2 regions of the Streptomyces sp. NPDC057445 genome follow, and region 1 is predicted to be linked to the other one. Evidence: riboswitches for the same ligand, from Rfam matches in the RefSeq annotation. Region 1 holds a riboswitch; the other holds the start of a gene.
What was found. A riboswitch is a leader RNA that binds a small molecule or an ion and turns the genes downstream of it on or off. The one in region 1 is predicted to bind thiamine pyrophosphate.
Positions count from the first base shown of each region.

Region 2: another riboswitch for thiamine pyrophosphate. It lies ahead of ACFU5O_RS12950 (thiamine ABC transporter substrate binding subunit); the one in region 1 lies ahead of thiO (glycine oxidase ThiO).

Region 1 covers NZ_JBHVDH010000001.1:38,799-44,034, reverse strand. Annotated here, with positions in the region: gene pknB (Stk1 family PASTA domain-containing Ser/Thr kinase) at 1-1,215, opposite strand, end outside; gene ACFU5O_RS00195 (thiazole synthase) at 1,316-2,110, opposite strand; gene thiS (sulfur carrier protein ThiS) at 2,118-2,318, opposite strand; gene thiO (glycine oxidase ThiO) at 2,315-3,511, opposite strand; TPP riboswitch at 3,508-3,622, opposite strand; gene ACFU5O_RS00180 (hypothetical protein) at 3,673-4,017, shown strand; gene ACFU5O_RS00175 (NAD(P)/FAD-dependent oxidoreductase) at 4,042-5,236, shown strand, end outside.
Region 2 covers NZ_JBHVDH010000004.1:372,921-378,156, forward strand. Annotated here, with positions in the region: gene ACFU5O_RS12940 (hypothetical protein) at 1-654, opposite strand, end outside; gene rlmN (23S rRNA (adenine(2503)-C(2))-methyltransferase RlmN) at 1,109-2,215, shown strand; TPP riboswitch at 2,260-2,370, shown strand; gene ACFU5O_RS12950 (thiamine ABC transporter substrate binding subunit) at 2,459-3,553, shown strand; gene ACFU5O_RS12955 (ABC transporter permease) at 3,643-5,236, shown strand, end outside.

The sequences.
Region 1 (5,236 bases):
GTCCCGCTTGATCTGCTTGACCTCGAGGCCCTCGGAGGCCAGCCGGTTCCTGGCCTCTGCCTCGGTCCGGCCGAGGACGGTGGGCACGCGCGTGAACTGTCCGGCGTTGATGTACCAGACGCCCGCGCCCACGCCGATGAGCAGCAGCGCGGCGACCACGGCCGCGACCACGCCACGCCGCGGCCCGCGGGGCCCCCGCCGGCCGCGCGGCGCCGGAGGGCTCTCCGACGGCATCTCCAGGCGGCTGGTGTGCTGGACGCCCTCCTGCTGCCGATCCGAGGGGAGCAGCCGGGGGATCACACTCGTGCGGTCCTCGGCGGAGTCGTGCTCCGTGGCCCGCGCGCCCGGCGGGACGGCGTCGAGCTGGTCGTCGCGCAGTGCGGCGCGTGCCTCCCGCGTCCGCGCGAGCAGCGCGACGGCGTCGTGCGGGCGGAGCTCGGGGGCGCGGGCGGTGGCGCCAGCCACCAGCTCGTCCAGCTCCGGGGCGAGCCCGGGAACGGCGGCGGACGGGGCGGGGACGTCCTCGTTGAGGTGCTGGTAGAGGACCTGGGCGGGGGTGTCGCCGGAGTGCGGTTTGGCGCCGGTCAACATCTCGTACAGCACGACGCCACAGGCGTAGACGTCGGCGCGCGTGTCGGCGCTCCCGGACTCGATCTGCTCCGGCGCGAGATACGACACCGTCCCGAGGAGCGAGCCCGTGGTGTTCGTCACCGTACCGACGGCCCGCACCAGCCCGAAGTCGGCGACCTTGACCCGGCCGTCGTCGCCGATCAGGACGTTCTCCGGCTTCATGTCCCGGTGCACGAACCCGGCCCGGTGCGCCGCCCCGAGCGCGGCGAGCACGGGTTCGAGGATGTCGAGCGCGGCCCGCGGCTGGAGCGCGCCGCGCTCGCGCAGTACGTCGCGAAGGGTGCACCCGGCGACGTACTCCATCGCCAGATAGACGTACGCGTCCTGTGCCCCCTGGTCGTAGACGCCCACCACATTGGGGTGCGACAGCCGCGCCACGGACTTGGCCTCACGGATGAAGCGCTCCACGAACGAGGCGTCCGTCGCGAGCGCCGGGTGCATCACCTTGAGGGCGAGCACCCGGTCGAGCCGGATGTCCACGGCCCGGTAGACCGTGGCCATGCCACCGACGGCGACCCGCGCGTCGACGCGGTAGCGGCCGTCGAGCAGCTGCCCGACAAGGGGGTCCTGAAGGGTCGTATCCACGCACGCGAGTCTACGAGCAGTGCGGCGTCCCCTCGCCCCCTCGGGCCGGCCCCGGGGCAGTACTGAAGCGCATCCGTGACGAGCGGGAGTGACCGATCCCTCAGAACGCCGGGCGTTCCGGGTCCAGCACCGCGCGGCCCTCCACCGGGGACGAGGCCTCGGCGAAGTGGCGGCGGGGGATACGGCCCGCGCGGTGGGCCAGGCGGCCCGCCTCCACCGCATGCCGCATGGCCTCGGCCATCAGGACGGGTTCCTGGGCCCGGGTGACCGCGGAGGCGAGCATCACGGCCGAGCACCCGAGCTCCATCGCCAGCGCGGCGTCCGACGCCGTGCCCGCCCCCGCGTCCAGGATCACCGGTACGCCCGCCTGCTCGGCGATGAGCTGGAAGTTGTGCGGGTTGCGGATACCGAGCCCCGACCCGATCGGCGAGCCGAGCGGCATGATCGCCGCACAGCCCGCCTCCTCCAGCCTGCGCGCCAGCACCGGGTCGTCATTGGTGTACGGAAGGACGGTGAAGCCGTCGTCGACCAGCACCTCCGCCGCGTCCAGGAGCTCGACCGGGTCGGGCAGCAGCGTGCGCTCGTCCGCGACCACCTCCAGCTTGATCCAGTGCGTCCCGAGCGCCTCGCGGGCGAGCCGTGCCGTCAGAACCGCCTCACCCGCTGTGAAACAGCCCGCGGTGTTCGGCAGGACGCGGATGTCCAGCCGGTCCAGCACCGACAGCACGGAACCCCGTACCGTCGGGTCCAGCCGCCGCATCGCCACCGTCGTGAGCTGTGTGCCGCTCGCGACCAGCGCCCGCTCCAGTACGTCGAGGCTCGGCGCCCCGCCCGTACCCATGATCAGCCGGGACGAGAACGCCACCCCGCCCAGCACAAAACGATCGTCCGCCATGAGCCCGTCAGCCTCCCTGCACCGCGGTCAGGACCTCGACCCGGTCGCCGTCGCCGAGCAGGGTTCCGGACCACTCGCCGCGGGGGACGACGGTCTCGTTGACGGCCGCCGCCACCCCGGAGGGCGCAGCCGTCAGCGTCGCCACCAGGACGTCCAGCGTCGTACCCGCCGCGATGTCCCGCGGCTTTCCGTTCACGGACACGGTCATACGGACAGCTCCTGACGTACGGGAGAAAAGCGGCGAGGGGTGAAGGCGCGTGCCTCTTCCGGCAGCTCGCCGGTGACGAGCGCCTGCGCCATGACGTCGCCCGTCACCGGTGTGAGCAGTACACCGTTGCGGTAGTGGCCGGTGGCCAGCAGCAGCCCCGGCAGTTCGGTCGGTCCGAGCAGCGGCGCGTTGTCCGGCGAACCGGGGCGCAGCCCCGCGCGCGTCTCGGTGAGCGGCAGCTCCGTGATGCCCGGAACGAGCTCGTGCGCGTCGCGCAGCAGCTCGTACACGCCGCCCGCCGTGACCGTCGTGTCCCAGCCGAGCTCCTCGGTCGTCGCCCCCACGACCAGCTCCCCGTTCTCGCGGGGCACCAGATAGACCTGGCTCCCGCGCACCACGGCCCGTACCGTCCGCGACAGGAACGGCGCGTACGGGCGGGGCACCGTCAGCCGCAGCACCTGCCCCTTCACCGGCCGCACCGGCGGTACGACCTCCTCCGGTACGCCGTCCAGCCGGCCGCTGAGACTGCCAGCGGCCAGCACCACCCGCCCGGCGGCCACCTCGTGGTCCGCCCCGGAGCCCTCGGCCCCGGCCGGGCCGCCCTCGCGGAGTACGGCTCCGGTCACCCGGTCCCGCACTACCGAGAGCCGCTGCGCCCAGCTGCGGTGGAAGGTCACTCCCGCCCGCTCGCACGCCACGACCAGCGCCTTCGCGAGGCGCCGGGGATCGATCTGGTGGTCGCCGTCGACCCGCAGCCCGCCCCTCACTCCGGGTGCGAGCATCGGCTCGAGGCGCCGGCACTCACGGCCGGTGAGCCACTCCGACTCCAGCCCCGACCGGCGCTGCAGCGCGTGCAGTTCGCGCAGATGCGCCCGGTCGTCCGTGTCGAGCGCGACGGCGAGGGTGCCGCAGGAGCGGTACCCGGTGTCCTGACCGCTCGCTTCCTGAAGCTCCGCGACGAACTCCGGGTAGCGCCGCGCGGAGGCGAGATTGAGGCCGAGGAGCGTCTCCTCGCCGTAGTGGAGCTCGGTCACCGCGGCGAGCATGCCCGCCGCGACCTGTGCGGCCCCGCCGCCCGGCTCGGGGTCGGCGAGCGCGGTGCGCAGTCCGCGCTGGGCCGCCCGCCAGGCCGTGACCAGGCCGATGATTCCGCCCCCGATGACCAGCACATCCGCAGACGTACGTGAACGCATGGGTGTCCGGACCCTCCCTTCGCCGGCATGACCCGGATCAGGTTCGTACGGTCGGAGGCCGCCTCAGCCTCCCTCTCAGCCCGGTGCGTCCGGGCTCCCGCGATCAGCAGTACGGTGGCCAGCCTAACCCCCACCCCCAACTCGCAGTAAGGGAGCCCGCTGTGGCCCGCTCGCTCGACGGACTCGTACTCGCGCCGGTCGCCGACCAGGCCCCGGGCCAGGTCGGCACCAGGACCCGGTTCACCTACCACGAGCAGGAGGGCCGGATCTGGGCGGACTACACGGGCGGTGACGTGGTCCGGGGGCATCTCGTCGGCACCCGTGAGGGCGACCGGCTGGACTTCCGCTACGTACAGCTGAAGCAGGACGGCACCACGTCGTCGGGGCACTGCGTGTCCACGGTCGTCGAGCTGCCCGACGGGCGGGTCAGGCTGGACGAGGCCTGGGAGTGGGAGTCCCAGCAGGGCAGTGGTACGAGCGTGGTGGAGCAAGTGTCTTCTGATTGATCGTCAGATTGTTAGGCTGGACCGGTGAGTGAGCAAACGGCGCAGCGCCGAGTCGTCATCGTCGGGGCCGGAATGGCCGGTGTCCAGACCGCCGTCGCCCTGCGCGAACGGGGCTTCGCAGGCTCCGTCACCCTCATCGGCGCCGAGCCGCACCAGCCGTACGACCGGCCCCCGCTCTCCAAGGCCGTCCTGCTCGGCAATGCGGAGGGATCGGCCCTCGACATCGATTTCGAGGCGCTCGCCGTGGACCTCCGGCTGGGCCGCGAGGTGACCGGTCTGCGGCCCGGGGCCCATGAGCTCGACACCGCGGCAGGACCCGTCGGCTACGACACCCTCGTGATCGCCACCGGAGCGGAGCCCATCACGCTCCCCGGCACAGAAGGCGTCCAGGGCGTCCATCTGCTGCGCACGCTCGATGACGCGGAACGGCTGCGTCCGGTGCTGGAGCGGCAGCACGACATCGCGGTCGTCGGAGCCGGCTGGATCGGCGCGGAGTTCGCCACCGCCGCCCGCGCGGCCGGCTGCCGGGTCACCGTCGTCGAGGCCGCCGACCGTCCCCTCGCGGGCGCCCTGCCCGCCGAGGTCACCGCGCCGATGGCCGGCTGGTACGCGGAGAGCGGCGCGGAACTCGTCACGAACGCCCGGGTCGTGGGCGTCGAACCGGACGCCGTCGTCCTCGCGGAGGGCTCCGGGGAACGGCGCAGGATGCCGGCCGGAGCCGTGGTCGTCGGTATCGGCGCGCGTCCCGCCACCGGCTGGCTCGAGGGCTCTGGCATCGCCATCGGCCCGGACCGCTCCATCACCGCGGACGCACACCTGCGCACCTCACTGCCCGATGTGTACGCGGTCGGCGACTGCGCGTCCTTCCCTTCCGCGCGCTACGGCGAGCGGCTGCTCGTGCACCACTGGGACAACGCCCTCCAGGGTCCGCGCACGGTCGCCGCCAACGTCGTCGGCGGCGCGGCCGGGGAGGAGCCGCGGCACTACGATCCCGTTCCCTACTTCTGGTCCGAGCAGTTCGGACGTTTCGTGCAGTACGCGGGACACCACGAAGGCGCCGGGACACTCGTATGGCGGGGTGACCCAGGGGCGGGTTCCGCCTGGTCGGTGCTGTGGCTGCGGGACGGGGTGCTGGTCGCCGTGCTCGCCGTGGGCAGGCCCCGGGATCTGGCCCAGGGACGCAAGCTCATCGAGGCGGGCGCGCGGCTGGATCCCGACC
Region 2 (5,236 bases), on a different contig from region 1:
CGGGAGCAGCAGTCCGCTGATCGGCGGGGTCGGCTCGCCCCGTGCCTTGGCCCGTGCGTAGTCCGGGTACCACTCGGTGAAGCGCAGGGCCGCGATGATCGCCAGGATCTGGATGATCCATTCCGTCCAGATGTTGTCCGGGTTGTGGAGCACGAGATCGCCGTAGCCGCCCGTGACCGCGGCCGCCAGGAAGGCGAGCCCCCAGACACCGGTGATCACGTAGTTGGTCCGCTTGAAGGCGGGGGAGTCCCAGAGGACGGGATCCACGCGCTCGTGGGCGTACTGCAGTGTGAAGGGCACCAGTACGGCCATGGAGCCGAAGGCGATCAGCACCAGGGCGATGTTCGCGACCTCGTCCGCGTAGGTCTCCAGCCAGACGTGGGTGCCCTCGTCGGCAAGCGCCCCCACGATCGCCAGCGCGGTGAAGACGACCACGTCCGCCACCTCAAGGATCTTGAGGGATGTGCCGGGATGCAGGATCCGTCCCGCGACGACCATGACGACGGAGACCGCGAGTGCGAGTCCCACCGCCAGCCCGAAGCGGCCGGGGCCGGCGAGAATCGAGAAGATGATCCACGGAGCCATCCCCACCACGGGGCTGTCGAGCGCGCCTGCCAGCCACTTGCCTCCTGCGGAATCAGCCACGGCCTTCATGGGCCAACCTTCCGGATCACGACAACCCGAGTTCCAGCCTGACTCCGGAGCACGGGGTTCGCGCGGTGAGGGCGCCGCAGCCCGACGCAACGGAACGGACGCAGTTCCTGCTTCTGCTCCGCCGATCGGCAACCGCACGGTTGTGACATTGCGCCGGCCAGGATGGAGGAACTGACATGGAAGACCTGCTTGGTTTCCGCCCGACCAGCGTCGTGCCCTGATACGGATGCGCGTGCTGACGCGGATGCGCGTGCTGTTCCCGCAGGGCTGGAGGGTGACAGCCGACATCCGGATGAGGCCGTCGGATGACGGGACGACCAGCCAGAACGTCACCAGTCGCGGTCCTCGGCGGGTCGTGCGAGGGGCCCGCCGATGACCGGCGGCGAGCGGCGACGCCCACCTGCTCGACAGGGCCCCCAGGCCACCGGATTCCGTCTGCGACACTGGTAGGACCATGCCCAAGCCCGGAGAACTCACTTTCGTCGCGCCGCGCGGAGCCAAGAAGCCCCCGCGGCATCTCGCCGACCTCACGCCCGCCGAGCGCAAGGAGGCCGTTGCCGCGATCGGCGAGAAGCCGTTTCGCGCCAAGCAGCTGTCGCAGCACTACTTCGCTCGGTACGCCCACGACCCCGGTCAGTGGACCGACATCCCCTCGGCCGCGCGTGAGCGGCTCGCGGCGGAGCTGCTGCCCGATCTGATGTCCGTCGTCCGGCACATCTCGTGCGACGACGACACGACCCGCAAGACGCTGTGGCGCCTGCATGACGGGACGCTCGTCGAGTCCGTGCTGATGCGCTACCCGGACCGGGTGACGATGTGCATCTCCTCGCAGGCCGGCTGCGGCATGAACTGCCCGTTCTGCGCCACCGGCCAGGCCGGGCTGGACCGCAATCTGTCCACGGCCGAGATCGTGCACCAGATCGTGGACGGCATGCGGGCGCTGCGCGACGGAGAGGTCCCGGGCGGGCCGGCCCGGCTGAGCAACATCGTCTTCATGGGCATGGGCGAGCCGCTCGCCAACTACAAGCGGGTCGTCGGCGCCATCCGCAGGCTCACCGATCCCGAGCCGGACGGCCTCGGCATCTCGCAGCGCGGGATCACCGTCTCCACGGTCGGCCTCGTCCCTGCGATGCTGCGGTTCGCCGACGAGGGCTTCAAGTGCCGGCTCGCCGTCTCGCTGCACGCTCCCGACGACGAGCTCCGCGACACCCTCGTGCCGGTGAACACGCGCTGGAAGGTGCGGGAGGTGCTGGACGCCGCCTGGGACTACGCGGCGAAGTCCGGTCGCCGGATCTCCATCGAGTACGCCCTGATCCGCGACATCAACGACCAGGCATGGCGTGGTGACCTGCTGGGCCGGCTGCTCAAGGGCAAGCGGGTCCATGTCAACCTGATCCCGCTCAACCCGACCCCGGGCTCGAAGTGGACGGCCTCCCGCCCCGAGGACGAGAAGGCGTTCGTCGACGCGATCGCCGCTCATGGAGTGCCCGTCACCGTGCGCGACACCCGGGGGCAGGAGATCGACGGGGCGTGCGGACAGCTCGCGGCTTCCGAGCGCTAGCGGGCCGCCCGAAGGGCCCATGTAACCTGGGCTCGAACATTTGCATATTCCGACAGGGGAGCGCCACAGCGCTGAGAGTGCGGTGACCGTCAGACCGCAGACCCTCTGAACCTCGCCCGGGTCATTCCGGGTAGGAAGTTCGGACGAGACTCAAGCTGTTGCGCCCTGCCCGGCTCCGGATCGAAGGATCCGAGAACCGGGCAGGGCCGCGTCTCTTCCTGGTCATGTCCAGGAGGAATCTCAGTGAGCACCACCAAGAAGATCACGGTCGCGGCGCTGGCCGCGGCCCTCGGCGTCAGTACGCTCGCGGCCTGCGGCGGGGAGGACAAGGACAACGCCTCCGGCTCTGGATCCGGTTCCAAGACCGTGACGCTCGTCAGCCACGACTCCTTCAACGCCACCCCCGCGGTGCTCAAGGAGTTCACCCGGCAGACCGGGTACACGGTCAAGGTGCTGAAGAGCGGTGACGCCGTAGAGGCCCTCAACAAGGAGATCCTCACCAAGGGCTCTCCGCAGGGCGACGTGTTCTTCGGAGTCGACAACACCACCCTCTCCAGGGCCCTCGACAACGAGCTCTTCACGCCGTACGAGGCCAAGGGCCTGGAGCGGGTCCCCGAGACCCTCCAGCTCGACAAGGACAAGCACCGGGTCACGCCCGTCGACACCGGCGACATCTGCGTCAACTACGACAAGAAGTACTTCGCGGACAGGAAGCTGGCCCCGCCGCAGTCCCTCGAGGACCTCGCGAAGCCCGCATACAAGAACCTCCTGGTCGTCGAGAACGCCGAGCGTTCCTCGCCCGGCCTCGGCTTCCTCCTCGGCACCGCATCCGCGTACGGCGACTCGGGCTGGCAGGACTACTGGAAGAAGCTGAAGGCGAACGGCGTGAAGGTCGTCGACAGCTGGGAGCTCGCCTACAACCAGGAGTTCTCCGGCTCCGCCGGCGGCAAGGAGGCCAAGGGCGACCGGCCGCTCGTGGTCTCGTACGCATCCAGCCCGCCGGTCGAGGTGCTCTTCGCCGAGCCGCAGCCCAAGGAGGCACCGACGGGGGTCTCCACGGGCACGTGCTTCCGGCAGACCGAGGCCGCGGGTCTCCTCAAGGGTGCGAAGAACGAGGCGGGGGGCAAGGCCCTGCTGGACTTCCTGATCAGCAAGAAGTTCCAGGAGGACATGCCGCTCAACATGTTCGTGAACCCGGTGGCCGAGGACGCGAAGCTGCCCGCACTGTTCACCGAGTTCGGTGAGGTGGTCGCCGCGCCGCGGACCATGGCTCCGGAGAAGATCGCCGACAACCGAGACCAGTGGATCGAGTCGTGGTCCTCACTCGTCCTGAAGTAGACGCCCCACCGGCCGGGAGCGCGTCCCCGCGCGGGAAGTCGTACGCGCGCGGGAACGCGCTCCGCGGGAACGCGGCGCGGCTCGCCCTGATGGCCGTGCCCGTCGCGTTCTTCGCCGTCTTCTTCGCCTATCCCGTGACCGCGATCGTCGGTCGCGGGCTCCAGGTGCAGGGCGCCTGGCAGTTGGGCCGCATCGGAGACGTCGTCGGCCGCCCGGACATTCTCGACGTCCTCTGGTTCACCCTGTGGCAGGCGCTCGCCTCCACCGCGTTGACACTGCTGCTCGCCCTCCCCGGCGCGTATGTCTTCGCCCGGTTCGACTTCCCGGGGAAGCAGTTCCTGCGCGCGGTCGTCACCGTGCCGTTCGTGCTGCCGACCGTGGTCGTCGGTACGGCCTTCCTGGCAATGCTCGGGCGCGGCGGACTGCTCGACGAACTCTGGGGCGTACGCCTCGACACGACGGTCTGGGCCATCCTCCTCGCGCATGTCTTCTTCAACTACGCGGTCGTCGTACGGACCGTGGGCGGCCTGTGGTCGCAGCTGGACCCCCGCCAGGAGGAGGCGGCCCGGGTCCTGGGCGCGGGGCGGTTCGCCGCATGGCGGCGCGTCACCCTGCCCGCTCTGACCCCGGCCGTGGCCGCCGCGGCCCTGATGGTGTTCCTCTTCACCTTCACCTCCTTCGGCGTCGTGAAGATCCTGGGCGGCCCCGCGTACTCCACGCTCGAAGTGGAGATCTACCGGCAGACCGCCGACCGGCTCGACCTCTCGACCGCAGCCGTGCTGACGCTGGTGCAGTTCGCGGCGGTCGGCGCGATCCTCGCCGTGCACGCCTGGACCGTACGGCGGCGTGAGTCCGCCCTGCGGCTCGTCGACCCCGCGCACACATCGCGGCGGCCGCGGGGAGCCGGCCAGTGGGCGCTGCTGGCAGCCGTCCTCGCCACTGTCGTGCTGCTGATCCTGACGCCTCTCGGGGTGCTGATCGAGCGGTCGCTCGACGGTCCCGGCGGGTACGGGTTCGCCTTCTACGAGGCGCTGCGATCGGCCGAGGCGAGTGGCGGCACGTTCCTCGTACCGCCGCTCGAGTCCGTCGTGAACTCCCTCCAGTACGCGCTCGCCGCCACCGCCGTCGCCCTGCTGGTCGGCGGGCTCGCGGCCGCCGCCCTCACCCGGAAGGCGGGCCGGCTGGTCCGAGGCTTCGACGCCCTGCTGATGCTGCCGCTGGGGGTCTCCGCGGTCACGGTGGGCTTCGGATTCCTGATCACCCTGGACGAGCCGCCGCTCGATCTGCGTACGACGTGGATCCTGGTGCCGCTCGCACAGGCCCTGGTCGGGGTGCCGTTCGTCGTACGGACCATGCTGCCCGTCCTGCGGGCCGTCGACGCCCGGCTGAGGGAGACCGCGGCCGTGCTGGGCGCGTCGCCGTTGCGCGCCTGGCGTGAGGTCGATCTGCCGCTGGTGCGCCGGGCGCTGCTCGTGGCCGCGGGCTTCGCCTTCGCCGTCTCGCTCGGGGAGTTCGGGGCGACCGTGTTCATCGCCCGCCCCGACAACCCCACGCTGCCGGTGGCCGTCGCCCGGCTGCTGGGCCGTCCCGGTGAGCTCAATTACGGGCAGGCGATGGCTCTTTCGACGATTCTCATGCTGGTCTGTGCGGTGGCTCTGCTGCTGCTCGAACGTATCCGGCCCG